DNA from 4 places in the Paenibacillus sp. MMS20-IR301 genome. Region 1 is predicted to be linked to each of the others. Evidence: riboswitches for the same ligand, from Rfam matches in the RefSeq annotation. Region 1 holds a riboswitch; each other region holds the start of a gene.

Region 1 (4,727 bases):
CAGGCTCACTGTAATACTGGACTGCTATGCTTAGGCTGCCGTATTCTTTCCCCCCTGGAGAGGCTGCCATACGCTCAGCAACCTCCTTCTGGATCATAACGACGATATTATCAAGCGGCAGCTTCTCTTCCAGCAGCTTCATGAGAATAGGAGTCGTTACATAATACGGCAGGTTAGCCACTACGCTGACCCGGTCCCTGCCAGCGAAATCCTCGCTGAACAGCTCTTGCAGATTCACCTTCAGCACATCATCATTACGGATCTTTACATGGGGATAAGGTGCCAGTACATCCCGGAGGATCGGAATCAGTCTGCGGTCAATCTCCACCGCAGTGACTGCTCCGGCAGTCATGGCCAGCCTTTCAGTCAGAGCTCCGATACCAGGTCCGATTTCCAGCGCTCCGGCCGTACTGTCAAGACCAGCGGCATCCACAATTTTATCCAGAATGTTCTGGTCAATCAGAAAGTTCTGGCCCAGACTTTTTTTGAAGGAGAATCCGTAACGCTGAATAATGGCTTTGGTTCTTGTTGGGGATGAGATATTCTCATTACCACTCATGAAGTACTGCCTCCCTGGTCAATTTGGGCGAGAGCCTGTGCAAACTCCTCGCGGGTGATGCCGAACATCGCTAGACGCTTATATAGCTGCTTGCCGTTACAATAACCGAGCCCAAGCAGATTGCCGAGCTGCATCCTTCTCTCGGCGGCCTGGGCATGCACCATCATACCGGCAGCCATAAGATCATCCAGCCCGATCAGCGCCGGCGCGCCTTCAAATGAGGTATGAACATGCTCCAGTGCATGACGGATAGCCTCAGGCGAGGCATTCTCCACACCAATATCACCTTTGCGTGTGGCATCCTTCTCAGGAATGAACGCATGTTTGCATCCGGGTACCTTAGAAGAGACAATTTTGCGGATCCGCTCCCCGGCATGATCGGGGTCTGTAAGGATGATTACTCCCCTGCGCTCCATGGCTAATGCAATCTTGGCAATAACCTTGCGGTCTACTGCAGAACCGCCCGTCTCAATCGTATCCGCTTCTACAGCCCGCTTAACGGCGACGGTATCGCTTTTTCCTTCAACCACAATTAATTCCTTGATCATCAATCATTACTCCTTACTCTGAACTCTAAAAACTTAATCCCGGAACACAAAAAGAAGAGGATTCGCTCCTCTTCTTTTTGGCTAAAGAATGTATAAGTGATGAGCGGCAGCTCTCCTAAGTTTCGTAAGTGCTACCAACACTATATCTTATAAACCGCTAATTTGCAAAAGGCTTCCGGTTAATTAAGCTCCGGCTTCACAGGTCCGATGACATAGACCGTCCGTGATTTGCGCCCGAAATTACGGGCGTGGCTCAGTGAATCGTAGTAGACATCCACCTTGTTGCCTTTGATGGCACCGCCGGTATCCTCTGCTCGGCGAAACCCTAATCCTTCAATGTACACCCACCAGCCAATTGGTATTACATTCGGGTCAACAGCTATAGTGCGGCCTTCCGTTACGCGTGTGCCGGAGGCAGTTTTTGTTCCAATTCCAGGCTCTTCCGAGGAATATGCCGTCATGGATACGTTTTTGATCATTTTTTTGTATTCGAAATCTACGCCCGCCTTGCTGATGACGTTGTTCGCGCTGACTTTAGTTGATTTGGAGGTAGTTGTAGATTTGGAAGTTTTCGTTGCGACAGTCGCAGCTACCACTGGCTTCGGAACCGCCTTGGTACCAACCGCAATAACCTTGTCTTTGGTCACCGTCTGGACTTCTTTGCCGACCATAGTCATGGAGGCCAGTTCACCATCCTGGTATATCTTCTCGATATGCTGGATGATTGCGCCCGGTTTGCCTGCCTGTGCAACTCTTACATCCCCCACGTACAGGGAGGGATCTGCGGTTTTAATGACCTTGAAAGGCAAGCTTACCGTCCGCTGTACCGTTTGCTTGGTAATACGGACAATCTTAACTTCCATGTCTGATGTAACTGCGGTATCAAGCGAAGGGAAAATCTTGTCGTTGCCCTCCAGGCTGTAGCCCAGCTTGGTGATGGCATCTCCGAGGGAATCTTCGGTGGTGTAAAGCGTCTTGGTTGCACCATCTGCAATAAGCGTAAGCTTCTGCGCACGGGTAATTACGACACGGTCGCCGTCTTGTATTTCATCACTAAGGCCAATAGATAATTCATCATGCGGCTGAAGCGAGATTTGTTCTTTGGCCAGCACATCACTGAGCAGCGCTTCGCGTGTCTCCAGTGTCTGCACTTTTCCGTCGATAACTAATACTATTTCTTTTTTGCTCGCACCGTGTACGTACAGCAGAATTAACAGTGCGATAACAATTGAGGCTGCACCTGCAAGTGAAAGTACGCGAGGATTCACTTGCTTCCACCGTAATGCGAAAGACCTGCTGGATGATTGCGAATCATGGGATACCTCTGGTTGGAATACGCCCACTCTTTCCATCCTCCTTACATAGCCCCGTCGTCCAAGTTATATCAAAGGTGACTGAATCATTTCTGACGAAACTAAGTTTGAGTTGCAACAGGATACGCCCGCATTGCTTCAGCGTTTCCTGCTCATGGATCGCCTGCCCGGCATAGCTTCTCCAGATACCTGTTATATAACAGTATGCTGGAATTTACACATTATTCAAAAACAAAAAAGCCTAAAAAGAGTTCTCAGAGGACTCTTTCGTGGCTTCTCCGGTGTCAAATAACGCGAGAATGTCTATGCACGAGGTTTCCTCTCTTACTTGCGCTTACGGGGTTAGCTGTCGGGTTCGGGCATAAGAGAGACGCCCTATCTCAGGTCACCCGCTCACGGCGGTTGCCCTCAAATTCACCCCAAAGACCACGTGAAGAAATCGAATAAAGTCTGCGGCACTTCTGTGTTGTACTCTATGTACGGGCATGCGGCAGGGCATTTATTGGTTCCCCCGTTCTCCATACGGAGACTCAGCGAGACGATCTATGAAAAAAAGTGACTGTCACAGTAACAACAGCTCACTGCACTGAAAAGATGATATCCTGTTTTGATGCATGTTGTAAAGGACGATTCAACCACGTTTACGCAAAAAAATGATTAAAATATTGTAATAATCAGCCGTTTGCCGATTAAAAAAGTTTAATATATCGTCTATACTTCATTTTTCACTGCTTTTTCTCCCGTTTTCAAACAATCCCAAATCGTTCCAGTGCGTTCGCATACGTTATTTCCGCTAATTCCTGTAAATCAATCCCTTTTATTTCCGCGGCAGCCTCAGCCACCAGCCTTACATGCGCAGACTCATTTCGCTTGCCCCGGAAGGGATGCGGAGTCAGATAAGGCGAGTCCGTTTCGATGAGCAGCCGGTCCAGTGGAGTCTGTGCCAGCACCTCCTTGGGAACCCTTGCATTTTTGAAAGTGATCGGTCCTCCGAAAGACAAGTGGAAGCCCAGGTCAAGGCACATTTTGGCACTTTCCCAGCTGCCCGAGAACGAGTGCATCACACCTCCGACCTCACCCGCTTTTTCCTCCCGCAGAATCCGGATTACATCCTCATGGGCATCACGGTTATGAATAGAGATCGGCATCTTCAGCTCGCGGGCCAGTCCGATCTGCTTGCGGAACACTTCATGCTGCACATCCTTCGGGGAGGTGTCCCAATAATAGTCAAGCCCAATCTCTCCAATTGCTACCACCTTGGGATGGCTGCACAGGGAAGCAATCCATTCGAGATCGCCGTCCTTCATCGTGATAGCATCCTGGGGGTGCCATCCAACTGCTGCATAAATATAATCATATTTCTCGGCGAGCTGCATCGTGGTTGGAATCGTTTCCCGGTTGAAGCCGATATTAATCATTTTGCTGACTCCGGAGGCCAGGGCTCTCTCAATCACCTCTTCGCGGTCCTCGTCGAACTGCGGAGCATCGAGGTGAGTATGCGTGTCGAATAACTGCATTACTGGTCATCCTTTCATGCTTGATTTCTATGATGAATTCCAAGCTTTTTCAGATTATTTGGCAAAAATATCAGCGATAGACGGCGGGAGCTGCGGAAGGGCTTTCTGCAGCTTATCCTGCGGAAAATAGAGGTGATATCTGCCACGGTGAATCCCGCTGATGGAGCGCACAATATCCGATACTTCAGAAATTTCCCGCAGCTTATCCTTCCGGTCAAGCAGCAGAATTTGTTTGCTGTCGAAACCGTCTCCCGGACGGAATACGTCATAAGGAAGATCTGTCGGAAAATCAATTTCCAGGTCGTAATCCGCGCATAGTCCTGCGCTGGTAAAGCTGCTGCGGATTTCATCAATGGTCTCCGAATCCAGATGCTCCATCTCCACATATTTATACAGTTTACGATGAATAAAACGGCTGCACAAGTCGCTTAAGATTTCATCGGCCTCCAGCGTCCATTGCATAAACGCAGTTTGCATGAGTGCCTCGTCCAGCAGCAGATACTGTTCTACCGTAACTTCACCCCGGAACAAATCATTTAACGGCTCAATCATGAACCGGAACGTGTAATTCTGCTGGATAAGCTCCTTCGCTCTGCGCAGAATCTGCCGCAATATAATTTCCGAGCTGCGGGTTACGGGATGGAAATAGACCTGCCAGTACATCTGATAACGGGACATCAGATAATCCTCGATTGCATGCATCCCTGACTCTTTCACAACAACCCGGCCGTCGTAGGGGCGCAGCATCCGCAGAATCCGGTCAATATCAATGGTTCCGTAGTTTACCCCT
Region 2 (4,727 bases), 3.3 Mb from region 1:
TTTTTTTAGTTCAATCTATATAGAGTACAGATAATTTCTGCTGCCGTGAGGAGGTATCTATTTATGCTTGAAAGTGTTATCTTTCCGGTACTGGTACCAAATCCAGGTGTAGTTATTGCCATGCACGCGTTAAAAAGTACAGAAACGCAGGCGGTACCCTTACTGGTGCTGAATGAGGAAGGGGAGTTATGGAGGCTTGAGCTGCATTCTGGGCTTGCGGTCAAGCTGCTGCAAGTGGATATTCCAGAATTTAATCCGCTGCACCCGCAGCAAATCGTTCTCTCTAAGGACGAACGGTATGCGGCTATTTCCAACCGGCTAGGCCAGCATGCCGCAGTCTATGATCTGCAGAGCCTGCAAGAGGTGATGAAGCTGTCCCGGGATGACTACCATTATACTACATGTACTTTCCCTCTGGCATTTGCTGAACTGGATCACCGGACCGTCCTCATAAAGGGTACTGAATGGAACAGACTCGATCTGGTCGACATGGATACCGGTGCGTTGCTGACTGACCGTGAGTCACCGGTATACGAAAGCGAAGACAAGCAGGCGACGGAACATTACCTGGATTATTTCTTCGGCAAACTGCATGTTTCACCAGACGGAGAATGGATTATTAGCACGGGCTGGATCTGGCAGCCTGTCGGGAGCATCCGTGCCTGGCATCTTCCATCCTGGAAGTCTAACTGCTGGGAGGCTGAAGACGGGCCGACTGTACATAACATATGGGAGTATACGGAGGACTGGGACTACCCCGTAACCTGGATAGATGATTATACCTTCGCGGTGTGGGGCAAAATTGAGACAGAAATGTATGATGAAGAGGATGGCGAGTTGGAGATTTATGGTGACGGTAAATCCGCTCCGGTACTGGCTTTATTTGATGTGAAAACTGGTGAGCGGAAGGAATTCTTCTTAAAAATGCCGGCAATCCGATTGACTTCAGATATAGAAGGCCTCTTTTACCCTCATGCCCAAATGGCACAGGTGCACGGTAAGCTCGTATTATGGGGGGCGATTCATGGCCTGTCCATCTTAAATCCCGATAGCGGTCATATAGAGTACTCTGAACAGACCTCACGCCCTGATCTATACCACGAATCTGCCGGCTTGTTCCTCCTGACGGATGTTTCCGGTTCTATTACCGGCCTGAAATTAAATCAATAGTTTTGACTTCAGCAAACTTTGCAGGTTATACTTGAACTACGCTTAATTTCCAGTATTTCCAGCTGGAAAGCGGGGGAACCAGTCAATTGGGGCGAATCATTGAGCTATGCAATGTAGGGTACCATCTTACCCGAGTCCGTCAGCTAACCTCGTCAGTAGTGGATGGGTCTGCTTTTTTATGTTTCTTATAACATGAGACCCTTGTGCTAAGGGTCTCTTTTTGTGTTTTTAAGAGAGATCCTGCTGGCTGCCAGTTTGGCTTTTTGACATCAAGGCTCCCAATGTCTCGCCATTATGAGAACAAAGGAGAGATTCATGTGCAAAAGGTACGTTACATAACCGACATTAACAAAATGGAAATGCTGCCCGAGGCGGAAAGATCCAGACTGAAAGAAATTACGGACAAGTTCGTATTCCGGGCAAACGACTATTACCTGTCCCTTATTAATTGGGAGGACCCGGATGATCCCATCCGCAAGCTCGTTGTTCCCGGAGAGGGCGAGCTGCTGGAGTATGGGGAATGGGACGCATCCGATGAGGAAGCCAACTATGTGGTTCACGGCTGCCAGCATAAATACCGGACCACTGCGCTCCTGATTGTCTCCGAGGTCTGCGGAGCCTACTGCCGCTACTGCTTCCGCAAACGGCTGTTCCGCAATGATGTCAAGGAAGCCTCCTCGGATGTTACCGCCGGAATCAAGTACATCGCTGCCCATCCGGAGATCAACAATGTCCTGCTCACAGGCGGCGACAGCCTGATTCTCTCGACCACCAAGCTGCGGTTCATCATTGAGAGCCTGCGGGCCATCCCGCATGTCAAGATCATCCGTCTCGGCTCTAAGCTGCCCGTGTTCAACCCGATGCGGATTTCCCAGGACCCCGAGCTGCTGGAGCTGATCCGCACCCATTCTACCGTCGAGAAGCGGATCTATATCATGGCGCATATCAATCATCCCCGCGAGATTACGCCTGAAGCCAAACGGGCCGTAAGAGATCTGCATGATGCCGGGGCCATTATCGTCAATCAGACGCCGGTGCTTAAGGGAATTAATGATGACCCGGCCGTTCTGGGTGAGCTGCTCGACCGCCTCTCCTGGGCTGGAATAACGCCATATTATTTCTTTATTAACCGCCCGATTGCCGGTAACCGTGAGTTCGTCCTGCCGCTTGAACAGGTATACCGGATCGTCGAAGAAGCCAAAGCGAGAACTTCAGGCCTTGGCAAAAGAGTCCGTCTCTCCATGAGCCATTCCTCCGGCAAAATCGAGATTCTGGCTATCGAGCAAGGCAAAGCCTATCTCAAATATCACCAGTCCCGGGATCAGGAGTACGGCAAATTCATGATCCTTGATTGCCCTGAGGATGCGGAATGGTTCGATGATCTTCCGGGTAACGAGCAGTACTGGAGCAGACCCGAAAAGAAGCCGGCGGCAACTTCAGCCTGTGAGCTGTTACAAGCGACTGTCAGCGCTAATTGAGGTTTAGTACGGAGATAACAGCAGCCCTGGTGATCAACATATCACCGGGGCTGTTCTGCCTGTGAATATCCGCCAAGTCTCACTAGTATAATGGATTATCTTGGGAGCTCTATGATATAATTTTACATTAGCAAAGCCTAACATATAGCAGCAATTCAGCAGAGGATGTGATACTGCAATGGCGAAAGGGAAGAAAAGCCCACCGGACCTGAATTCCGGCCAGGGCGGCAAGGATTACTCCAAATATTTCGATTTCAGCGACGCCAAGATTATAAGTGAGCAGGAAGGCAAAACTACCTACCGTATCAAAGGAAGAAACGTGCAGATCAACAGCCAGCCTGATTATAGGGAAGGCAAGCGCCGCGGCAAGGAAGAGATCGAGGTGCTGTACCATTTTGAGATTCTGCCGGAGATGGAGCATTTTGGCTGCGGTAAATTTTATCATATTACTACTTACGGCTGCCAGATGAATGAACATGATACCGAAACGATGAAGGGCATGCTTGAGCAAATGGGTTACCAGGCCACGCCTGACCGGAATAATGCAGATATTATACTGTTAAATACATGTGCCATCCGTGAGAATGCGGAGGATAAGGTGTTCGGGGAGCTGGGCCATCTCAAAAGCCTGAAGCTGGAGAAGCCGGGGCTCTTGCTCGGAATCTGCGGCTGCATGTCCCAGGAGGAAGGGGTAGTCAACCGGATCATGACCCGTTACGGGTTCGTGGATATGATCTTCGGCACGCATAACATCCACCGTCTGCCGGAGCTGATCAAGGAAGCGGTCTTCAGCAGGGAGCTGGTCATCGAGGTCTGGTCCAAGGAAGGCGACATCATTGAGAATCTGCCAAAGAAAAGAGAAGGGTTGCGCGCCTGGGTGAATATCATGTACGGCTGCGACAAGTTCTGTACCTATTGCATTGTACCGTTTACGCGGGGGAAGGAGCGCAGCCGCCGGCCGGAGGATGTCATTGCCGAGGTGCGGGAGCTGGCCCGCCAGGGCTTCAAGGAGGTTACGCTGCTGGGGCAGAATGTAAACGCCTACGGTAAGGATTTTACGGATATCGACTACACGTTTGGTGATCTGATGGACGATATGCGGGGGATCGATATTCCGCGTATCCGCTTCATGACTGCGCATCCCCGTGATTTTGACGATAAACTGATTCATGTGCTCGGTAAAGGGGGCAACCTGGTGGAGCATATCCACCTGCCGGTGCAGTCGGGAAGTACGGCGGTGCTGAAAAAAATGAGCCGCAAATATACGCGTGAAGCCTACCTGGAGCTGGTGCGTAAGATTAAAGCCGGGGTGCCGGATGCGGTGCTGACTACGGATATTATTGTTGGTTTTCCGGGCGAAACCGAGGAACAATTTGAAGAGACACTGTCGCTGGTGCGCGAAGTAGGGTATGATATGGCGTATACCTTTATTTATTCTGCACGTGAAGGTACACCTGCTGCTGCGATGGAAGACAATGTTCCGGCAGAGGTCAAAAGCGCGCGCCTGCAGCGCCTGAACGATCTGATCAAAGAGCAGAGCCGGCTCGGCAATGAGCGGATGCTCGGCAAGGTGGCAGAGGTGCTGGTGGAAGGCGAAAGCAAGAACAATTCGAATGTCCTCGCCGGACGGACCCGGGACAGCAAGCTGGTGCATTTCGAAGGCCCGGCGTCACTGGTCGGCACGATGGTGCAGGTGAGAATTACCGATACGAAGACCTGGTACATCAAAGGGGACTATCTGGCTGAAGCGGCAGCAGTCCTCTAATTATAGAGAAATGGGGCGAGAAGAATGAGCCGGGAAGAAGCGCGTTTGAATGCATACGGCATGGAGACCCACAACACCCGCGATTTAATTGTACGCGAGGATATTATGGGCAAAGCGAAGGAGCTGGCTGCACTGATCTCCACAAGTGAAGAGGTCCGGCATTTCCAGCAGGCTGAGCTGAAGATCCAGAATCACGACCGGGTGCAGGGGCTCATAGCTGCTATCAAGAAGAAGCAGAAGGAGATTGTGGCCTTTGAGAGCTTCAAGAATGTGAGCATGGTCGCAAAGATTGAACAGGAAATTGAATTGCTGCA
Region 3 (4,727 bases), 3.5 Mb from region 1:
TGTCATGAGCGATGTCCTGGATATCTCCCGGCTGGAGGCAGACAGCCTTGTTCTGCATAAAGCGCCTTTTGATCTAAAGGTACTGCTGCAGGAATGTATCGATATGTATGCGGTGGTTACGAGGGACAAGCAGCTGGCGCTTGCGCTGGAGATCGAAGAAGATCTTCCCGCCGGCTTTGTAGGTGACAGTGCGCGCATCCGCCAGATTTTGATTAACCTGATCGGCAATGCGGTGAAGTTCACGCCTTCCGGGACGGTTACTGTTACTGTAGAATCCTATGGAATACGCGGCGCTACTCAAGGCCTGCAATTCACTGTACAAGATACGGGCATCGGTATTCAGCCGGATAAGCTGCAGCTGCTTTTCCAGTCATTTTCACAAATGGATGCAACGCATACCCGTAAATATCCGGGGACGGGGCTGGGGCTGGCCATCTGTAAAAAACTGGTTGATCTGATGCAGGGGGCAATCTGGGCCGAGCCGGCAGAAGGGGGCGGCAGCCGGTTTCTGTTCAGAATTATGCTGCAGTCACTGGAGCAACCGGCGGAACTGATATTCACTCAGGAGAAGAAAAGCGGATTTCCGGCAGATAATGCAGCTGTATAATTCAGGGTTTGCCAAGGAGAGAATTTTAATTATATAATTGAAAGTAACTTATCTTTTATCACGATAGTCCTGAAGGACGGAAAGGAACTCTCTTTGAGCAAACCTAAAAAGAACAATGCCGCAGTTCCCCAAATGAGCAAACAGGAGAAACGCAGGGCAGAGCAGGAGCAGCAGAAGCAGAAAACGAGAATTCTGATCGTGAGTACAGTAGCACTGGTCGTAATTATTTTCGCCGGCTTATTCCTCCTGGCCTCGAAGGACAGCTCCACTACCGCTTCAAATGCAGATCCGGTTAATTTCAATTACAGTGAGATGGCGCGGCTCGGCAAAGAAGACGCCCCAGTCAAAATTGTGGAATTCGGAGATTACAAATGCCCGGCTTGTGCCCAGTTTACCGGGGTAATTAAACCGCAGCTTGTGCAAGAATATGTGAATCAGGACAAAGCCGCCTTCTATTTCGTCAACCTGGCCTTTGTCGGTGATGATTCAAGAACAGCCTCACTCGCAGCATTGTCTGTCTATCATCAGGACCAGGAAGCCTTCTGGAAATTCTTCGATGCAGTGTACGCTAACCAAGGCGATGAGAATGAAGAGTGGGCTACAACGGATTATCTGGTAAGTCTGGCGAAGCAGCTGGAGCTGCCGGTAGACTACGATTTGATGCGTAAGGATATTGAAGACCAGACCTATTCCGCTGAACTGGAAAGAGATATCGAACTCGGCAGAAGCTCAGGGGTCACGACAACGCCTTCGATCTTCATCAATGGAGTTAAGGTAGCTGAACCGTTCAATATCGAAGCTATCGACGCTCAGATCCAGCTGGCTGCTGAAGCAGGGACTGCACAGTGAGTGCCTTTTCTGCCTTTTGCCGGCGCAACTGCCTCTACCTGGCCTGGTTTGTCTCTGTCATTGCTGTGGCAGGGAGTCTGTACCTTAGTGAAGTTCTGAAATATGAGCCCTGCAAGCTGTGCTGGTTCCAGCGCATCTTTATGTACCCGCAGCTCTTCCTGCTCGGGATCGCCACCTACCGTGGAGATAAGCGCATCATTCCGTACGTGCTTCCGCTTAGCCTGATTGGCGGGAGTATCTCAATCTATCACTATGCGGAACAGAAAATACCGGCACTCAGCAAGGTCCTTCCATGTACGATTGGTGTTCCCTGCAATAAGGATTATCTGAATTATTTCGGATTTATTACGATTCCTTTGCTTGCCCTGATTGCGTTTGCTTTAATCGCAATTTTGCTCTGGACAGGACGTAAAGAGGATACAGCAGAGTAAGAAGGCTGCCGGCACAATAATAAGATTGATTTTTCCTTTAATTTTGGACAAATAGTTAGGCAGAAATGCTGCAAAATCACGCCATAATGGGATAATAAGAGAGAATGAAAGATCCAGACATACCGGATGTTAGATTTGGTTGTTTTGGATGCTTTTCATTCTTTTTTCATTTGTTTCAACGCTTTACGGAAAGCCTGTTGTAGACTAATATTAGTCCTTGTGAGAAGTTGAATATGCGCTGAATTTTTCGGAAGGAAAAACGGGGGAACCACACTTGGTCTTCATGACAAAGGGGTGAATCGGACCGGGGTCACATACCCGGAACCGTAGGGCTACCACAGCCCGAATCCGCCAGCTAACCTCGTAAGCTAACAGTGGGATAATGACCATGCACCCCTTAAGCATGCGGATCATTTCCGTATGCTTATTTTTGTGCCTGCATTTATGAAATCCACTTTGAAAACAGCGCACGGAATATCCGATTCAACTCAACCAAGAAAGGAACTGTTACTACGATGGTAAGCAAGGTAAAACGACTATTGATCGGACGTCCGATGAAGTCGAACGAACTCGATCATGAAAAGTTATCCAAGGTGAAAGCACTGGCTGTCCTGTCTTCTGATGCGCTCTCGTCTGTAGCCTACGGAACAGAACAAATCTTAATTGTACTCGTGGCTGCCGGATTTACAGCTATATGGTACTCATTGCCAATTGCCTTAGCCGTACTGGGCCTGCTGGCTATCCTGATTATGTCCTACCGGCAGACTATCTTTGCCTATCCGCAGGGCGGAGGCGCATATATCGTTGCCAAAAGCAATCTGGGCGTGCATACCGGACTTCTGGCCGGCGGCTCGCTGCTGGTGGATTACATTCTGACTGTGGCCGTAAGTGCTTCAGCGGGTACGGATGCGATCACTTCAGCTTTTCCAAGTCTGCATAATCATAGTGTATTAATTGCGGTTTCTGTAATCCTGCTCTTGACAATTGTCAATCTGCGGGGCGTTACCGAGTCTGCTTCCTTCATAGCTATTCCGGTGTACCTGTTCGTTGTCTCCATCTTCGTGCTGATTATCGCAGGGTTCATCAAGTATATGACCGGCGGTGCGCATGCGCATGTGCCTGAGATCGGGTCAGCGGTATCGAATGTCAGTATGTTCCTGCTGCTCAAGGCATTCAGCTCTGGCTGTTCGGCACTTACCGGGGTTGAGGCGGTCTCCAATGCTATTCCTAACTTCAAGGCTCCTGCGGAAAAAAATGCCGCCAAAACCCTTATGCTGATGGGTCTGATCCTCGGGATTATGTTCACTGGAATTACGCTGCTGGCTTACTGGTACGGTATTATGCCGGATGAGAAGGCGACGGTGGTCTCACAGATTACCGAATCGACCTTCGGCCGCGGCGGTTTGTACTTTTTCATTCAAGGGATTACAGCAGTGATCCTGTTCCTGGCAGCTAATACAGCTTACTCGGCATTCCCGCTGCTGGCCTTCATGTTCGCCAAGGATAAATATCTGCCGCATGCCTTCATGGTCCGCGGTGACCGGCTGGGCTTCTCGAACGGTATTATTTTCCTCGGAGTGTTGTCGGCTGTACTGGTAGCAGCATTCCATGGGAATACAGAAGGGCTGATCCCGTTATATGCAGTCGGGGTATTCATCCCGTTCACACTGTCCCAGCTGGGCATGATGGTGCAGTGGTTCAGAACCAAGCCGCAAGGCTGGAAGAGCAAGTTCGCGGTTAATACGGTAGGCATGCTCACCACCTTGACGATTACCCTGATCTTCATTATTACCAAATTCTCAAGCGTGTGGATGGCTTTCATCTTCCTGCCGCTCGTCATTATTGTGTTCCACCGGATTCACCGTCATTATATGAATATTGCCGATCAGCTGCGGATTTGCCCGGCTACCGATAAGCCCTGCATCAAGGGAAGTACGGTTGTCGTTCCCGTTGCGGGCGTAACCCGCGCGGTGCTGCATTCGATCAGCTACGCAAAGTCCTTGACTGATAATGTAGTGGCTGTCTATGTAGGGTTCGATGAGGAAGAGATTCATAAGATGGAACAGAAGTGGGAGGAATGGAATCCCGGTGTCCGGCTGATTGTACTCCGTTCGCGGTACCGCAGCATTATCCGCCCGCTGGTGAAGTTTATCGATACGGTAGAATGGAAGACAGCGTCAACTGATCATATCACTGTATTAATTCCGCAATTTGTAACGAAGCACTGGTGGCAGGCGGTTCTGCATAATCAGACCAGCTTGTTCATCCGCTCTTATCTGATGAATCAGAAGGATATTGTTATTGCAACCGTTCCTTATCATTTGCACAAATAAACATTTCTGAAGAGATGTGAACAGACAGTTCCTGCAGGCGGGGGAGCTGTCTTTTTAATGTGACAGGGTTGTTTTATATAAAACTAAACAATTTTGTTGACATAGAGAATGAGAATCAATATCATCTAATAATATGAGGCAAAGGCATCAGGCACCTTTGACCGATCAAAGAATGTAAATACAGGAGGGGTAATCAAATGTTGTCGTTCAATCTGCAAAGACCGAAGAGTATGAAGCTGGCCGTGGCCGGACTCATGACCATGACGGTACTGCTGTCCGCATGCGGTAATAATAATGCTGCAAACAGCGGAGCGGCTGCAACGGCTGCACCGGCAGCTGAAACCACGGCTGCACCTACAACTGCACCGGCAGAAACAGCTGCACCGGCTGCGGAACAAACGGTGACAGACGCAATGGGGCATAAAGTTACGATCCCGGCGAACCCGCAGCGTGTACTTGCATCTTATATGGAGGATTATCTGGTGGCTCTCGGTGTGACTCCGGTTG
Region 4 (4,727 bases), 2.5 Mb from region 1:
CCTATCAGGTGCTGGGGACGGATGAAATGGATAGTATCAAGGAGGAGAAGGAATGAGCAATTTATTAGTGCTGCCGATTCTGATTCCCCTGAGTACTGCGGTTATTCTGATTTTTTGTAAGGAGAAGATCCGGCTGCAGCGCGGAATCAGTGCTGTCAGCGGGTTACTGAATATACTCACTGCATTATTGCTGGTTTCACGCGTCCATACTGAGGGGATACAAACCTTACAGATGGGGGGCTGGATGCCGCCCTACGGCATCGTTTTTGTAGGAGATATGTTTGCTGTACTGCTGGTCATGATGGCTTCGCTTGTCAGCTTTGCAATACTGCTCTATTCATTCAGCAGTATAGGAGAGAAGCGGGAGCGGTATTATTACTATACATTCTTCCACTTTTTGCTCGTAGGGGTGTATGGCTCCTTCCTTACCGGGGATATATTTAATTTGTTTGTTTTCTTTGAAGTGATGCTGATTTCTTCCTATGCGCTCATTTCACTTGGAGGAACAAGGCTCCAGCTGCGGGAAACATCCAAATATCTGCTGATTAATATTGTATCCTCAACACTGTTTGTAGCAGCAGTAGCGTATCTCTATGCAGCAGTGGGGACGCTCAATATGGCTCATCTGTCCCAGCGTATTGCTGAAGCCGGTCAGGGGGGCGTGCTGAACGTAATTGCGATGTTATTCTTAATCGTATTCTCTCTGAAGGCCGGACTGTTCCTGTTTTTCTGGCTGCCGGGCTCCTACAGCGCCCCCCCATTTGCGGTCAGAGCGTTGTTCGGTGCACTGCTGACCAAAGTAGGGCTGTATGCAATCATTCGTACATTTACACTGTTATTTGTAAATGATACAGATTTCACACAACCATGGATTACCTGGATGGCGGTAGCCACCATGATCCTTGGCGGCCTGGGGGCAGTGGCTTACAACGATATTCCGCGTATTTTGAATTACAACGTTATTGTTAGTGTAGGTTTTGTAATCTTCGGACTTGCTGCCGGGACCCCCGGTTCACTAAACGGCGCGGTGTTCTATCTGCTGCACGATATGCTGGCAAAAGCCCTGATGTTCATGCTTGGCGGGATGATTATCACCGCTGCAGGGACAGAGCGCCTAGCTGGAATGGGCGGCATGATCAAAAAATATCCGCTCATCGGCTGGATGTTCTTTATCCTGACCCTTGCCTTGGTGGGCATTCCGCCGCTTAGCGGCTTTGCTGGTAAACTTCTGATTATCCGCGGGGCTCTGGATGCCGGCATGCTGGCGTTATCGCTCATTGGTCTGGGATCAAGCTTCCTCGTGCTGTATTCCTTAATCAAGATATTCAGGCTGGCATTCTGGGGCAATGAACCGGAGAAAGAACTGCCACAAGTCAGGTTGAAGCATTCTTCGGCCGTTGCCGCATGCCTTTTGGTGCTTGTAATCCTAATGGGGATAGGATCTGAGGCGATATATACCTATGTATCACAGGCTGGAGAAGTTCTGTCCTCGCCGGCACTGTATATTGAATCTGTGATGAAGGAGTAGAGGGCTATGATGCTGCAGATCGTGCTTAACCTTTTGATTGCTTTCTTGTGGATGTTCATGAACAATAATATTTCCGGTGGAAGCTTCATTGTGGGGTATCTGCTTGGAATTGTGCTTTTACTTGTCATGCAGAAATCACGGAAACAGCCATTCTATCTTAGACGTTTATGGGCAGTGCTGAAACTTCTGCTGATCTTTGCCCGTGAGCTGACAGTATCCAATTTTGTAGTGATTGGTCATATTATCCGGCCGAAACTCAACATACGCCCTGGTATTTTTGCTTATGAGACTGCCTTGACCTCGGCGTGGGAAGTTACCTTGCTGTCCTGCCTGATCTGCTTGACTCCGGGAACATTAACGCTGGATGTCTCAAGAGACGGAACAACCCTGTATATCCACGCTATTGATATTAAAGATGCAGAGGAGATGGCAAGCCAGATCCGAAAAAGTTTTGAGCAGACCATACTGGAGGTGAGCCGCGGATGAACCAGCCCATATTGACTGCTGCTCTGGTAATTCTGGGGCTGGCGCTGCTGGCCTGCGTATTCCGTCTTCTGGCAGGGCCGACCCGTTCAGACCGCGTTGCCGCCCTGGATACGATAGGAATTGATGTTCTGGCAATGATTGCAGTGATCTGCATGCTGCTGGATACACAGGACTTTCTGGAAATCATTCTGGTAATCGGTATTCTTACCTTTATTGGGACAACAGCGCTGGCCAGATATATTGAACGCGGCATTGTGATGGAAGAGGAAGGAGGAGACAGAAATGACACTTGAACTGATAGGTAAAATTCTGGTCCTGCTCGGCGCGATATTCTGCGGGCTCAGCGCATTTGGCTTGATCCGGTTGCCCGATGTGTATCTGCGCTCGCATGCGGCCACCAAAAGTGCAACATTCGGGGTGCTCTGTGTGCTGGGAGGTGCGTTTCTGTACTTTCTGTTCGCTGACGGTACCATCAGTATCAAGCTGCTGCTCGCGATTCTATTTGTCTTCATTACTTCTCCGGTGGCAGGTCATCTAAACGGGCGTGCTGCTTACCGTTCCGGGGTCCCTTTATGGAGGGGCAGCGTCCGGGATGATATGAAATCCTCTATCGAGAAGGATCAGTAAATGCCTGCAAAATAATGATAATTCGCTGAATCCCACATTGGGAGCGGGGGAACCAGGTATCTGGGGTGAATCTCGAATAATTCGAGCAGGGCTATGCTCACTTGAGCCCGAATCCGGCAGCTAACCTCGTAAGCGTACAAGAGAGGAGTCATATGCAATGCCGCATATTGAAGTTAATGGGACCACACTATACTATGAGGTGTCGGGCAGCGGTCTGCCGATTGTTTTTCTTCATGATCATTCGACCTCGCATCGTATGTTTGAGCCGCAGGCAGATTATTTCAGCAAACGGGCTAAAGTGATTCTGTTTGATCTGAGAGGGAACGGGCAGTCCGGTAAAATGGATGTGGAAATTAGCAGAATAGTGGACACGCAATGTGAGGATTTAAAAGGGTTGCTGGACGGGTTATCTATTACTAAGGCTGTAATCGTAGCTTGTTCGAGTGGAGCTGTTCTGGCGCACAAGTTTGCTTATCAGTACCCGGAGCGGGTTATGAACATGGTTTTGGTAGACAGTTATTTTCATAGTAATTATACGGCGGCAGCCGGTAAGGTAAAGGAGTTTCTGGAAATCTGCGCATGGGCGGCCCACTATCTTCCGGCGGAAATGTTCATCCGTTCTTTGCGGATCACGTACAACAAATGGTATGAAGCTTACCGTATCCTGAGGGGTGAGCTATTGCATGAACGGACGACGGAGCTTATTAAGCAGCGCCTGGCCCTGCGGCACACGGATAGCTGCGGGTTCGCGCTGCGGCTGAAGATTCCTGTTCTTTGTGTATCAGGCAACCGGAATGAGTGGGTGCTGGAGCAAGTGAAGAAGGCGGCGGCCCGATATTCGTTTGCACGGTTAGCCATACTTGAGGATGCGATGTACCCGAGCCACCTGTGCCAGCCCGAGCACTTCAATAGGCTGCTGCTTGAGTTTTTACAAGACCAGCATGCATTCGAGCGATCGGCATCCGGGAAGTAGAGGATTGCCTGCTGGATTTCCCGTTCAGGGATCTTGGTCAAATAGGAGCCTAGCCTGTTTACTTTTTTGACAGAGATCCCGCAATGATTGGTACATCTTCCGCAGGCGGCACACACTCCGTATTACCCGCCTCACACCGCCTCACTCCGCATTGCTGCGGAACTGGTTGGGGGTGATACCTTTATACTTTTTGAACACCTGGTAGAAGTATTTCGTGTCATTGTACCCGGACTGCAGCGCGATATCCTCAATCCGCATGCCCGGGTCCTTGAACAGCAGGCAGGCACGCTCGATGCGGACCTTGTGCAGATAGTCGGTGAAGCTGATTTTGAGCTGCTGCTTGAACAGCAGGCTAAGGTAACCCGGGGTAATGTAGATTTCCCGCGCGACAATCTCGCGGTTGATGTCCTTCATATAGTTCTGCTCGATGTACAGCTTGGCCGATTCAAGCAGCTTGTTGCTGTTCTTCTTGGAGGACAAATGCTCGCTGACTCTGAGGGCAGTCTCCAGCAGCGACTGGAAAATATTATCCAGACTGGAGCGGGACAGGACATGAATCAGCTCGGTCAGATTTTGCCCGAACACCTTATTCACGTTGACGTTGTTCTCAATACACAGCTTGTACAGGGCGAAGAACAGCGCGAAGCTCGATTTGATCACCTGGTCCCGCGACACGGTTTCGGGCTGCAGTGCCACATTAAACAGCGACAGCATCTCGGTGATTTCCTCGCTGGAGCCGCTGCGGACAGCCTTCAGCACCTCCTGCTCCTCATGCAGAGGATAGGAGGACTGGGAGGATTCATCATCGAACTCCCCGCTGAACTCGACGATTTTGCCGGTGCCGGTATAGTTCCGGGTGTTAAGCGCCTGTGAAGCCTCCAGGAAGGAACGCCGCAGATGCTGGATGTTATGATCCAGGCTGCCGATTCCGGCGGAGACGGTGAACTTCAGATAGCTTGCGATATTATCCTGGATAATCCGGATATAGCCGCTTAACTCTTCATGATCGAGCAGATCATCGGTGTTCAGCACAAGGACTATATCATCCTGATGTTCAAAAGCGGTACATACGATAGACTCCGGCAGGGATTCCTCGCAGATATTTTTCAGGCC

The links. A riboswitch is a leader RNA that binds a small molecule or an ion and turns the genes downstream of it on or off. The one in region 1 is predicted to bind cyclic di-AMP.
Region 2: it holds a riboswitch for cyclic di-AMP, as region 1 does, so the genes downstream of both, LOS79_RS06500 (KamA family radical SAM protein) here and LOS79_RS24950 (resuscitation-promoting factor) in region 1, are expected to answer to the same signal.
Region 3: it holds a riboswitch for cyclic di-AMP, as region 1 does, so the genes downstream of both, LOS79_RS07330 (APC family permease) here and LOS79_RS24950 (resuscitation-promoting factor) in region 1, are expected to answer to the same signal.
Region 4: it holds a riboswitch for cyclic di-AMP, as region 1 does, so the genes downstream of both, LOS79_RS02460 (alpha/beta fold hydrolase) here and LOS79_RS24950 (resuscitation-promoting factor) in region 1, are expected to answer to the same signal.

The regions. Positions count from the first base shown of each region.
Region 1 is NZ_CP135275.1:5,836,252-5,840,978, forward strand. It holds gene rsmA (16S rRNA (adenine(1518)-N(6)/adenine(1519)-N(6))-dimethyltransferase RsmA) at 1-559, opposite strand, end outside; gene rnmV (ribonuclease M5) at 556-1,107, opposite strand; gene LOS79_RS24950 (resuscitation-promoting factor) at 1,287-2,450, opposite strand; cyclic di-AMP (ydaO/yuaA leader) riboswitch at 2,737-2,966, opposite strand; gene LOS79_RS24955 (TatD family hydrolase) at 3,167-3,937, opposite strand; gene LOS79_RS24960 (HD domain-containing protein) at 3,992-4,727, opposite strand, start outside.
Region 2 is NZ_CP135275.1:1,473,782-1,478,508, forward strand. It holds gene LOS79_RS06495 (hypothetical protein) at 64-1,170, shown strand; cyclic di-AMP (ydaO/yuaA leader) riboswitch at 1,200-1,341, shown strand; gene LOS79_RS06500 (KamA family radical SAM protein) at 1,488-2,648, shown strand; gene miaB (tRNA (N6-isopentenyl adenosine(37)-C2)-methylthiotransferase MiaB) at 2,827-4,413, shown strand; gene LOS79_RS06510 (YlbF/YmcA family competence regulator) at 4,438-4,727, shown strand, end outside.
Region 3 is NZ_CP135275.1:1,652,247-1,656,973, forward strand. It holds gene LOS79_RS07315 (ATP-binding protein) at 1-607, shown strand, start outside; gene LOS79_RS07320 (DsbA family protein) at 740-1,456, shown strand; gene LOS79_RS07325 (disulfide oxidoreductase) at 1,453-1,887, shown strand; cyclic di-AMP (ydaO/yuaA leader) riboswitch at 2,114-2,273, shown strand; gene LOS79_RS07330 (APC family permease) at 2,403-4,220, shown strand; gene LOS79_RS07335 (iron-hydroxamate ABC transporter substrate-binding protein) at 4,418-4,727, shown strand, end outside.
Region 4 is NZ_CP135275.1:607,562-612,288, forward strand. It holds gene LOS79_RS02435 (Na(+)/H(+) antiporter subunit C) at 1-56, shown strand, start outside; gene LOS79_RS02440 (Na+/H+ antiporter subunit D) at 53-1,528, shown strand; gene LOS79_RS02445 (Na+/H+ antiporter subunit E) at 1,535-2,014, shown strand; gene LOS79_RS02450 (Na(+)/H(+) antiporter subunit F1) at 2,011-2,307, shown strand; gene mnhG (monovalent cation/H(+) antiporter subunit G) at 2,297-2,641, shown strand; cyclic di-AMP (ydaO/yuaA leader) riboswitch at 2,655-2,791, shown strand; gene LOS79_RS02460 (alpha/beta fold hydrolase) at 2,799-3,614, shown strand; gene LOS79_RS02465 (response regulator) at 3,756-4,727, opposite strand, start outside.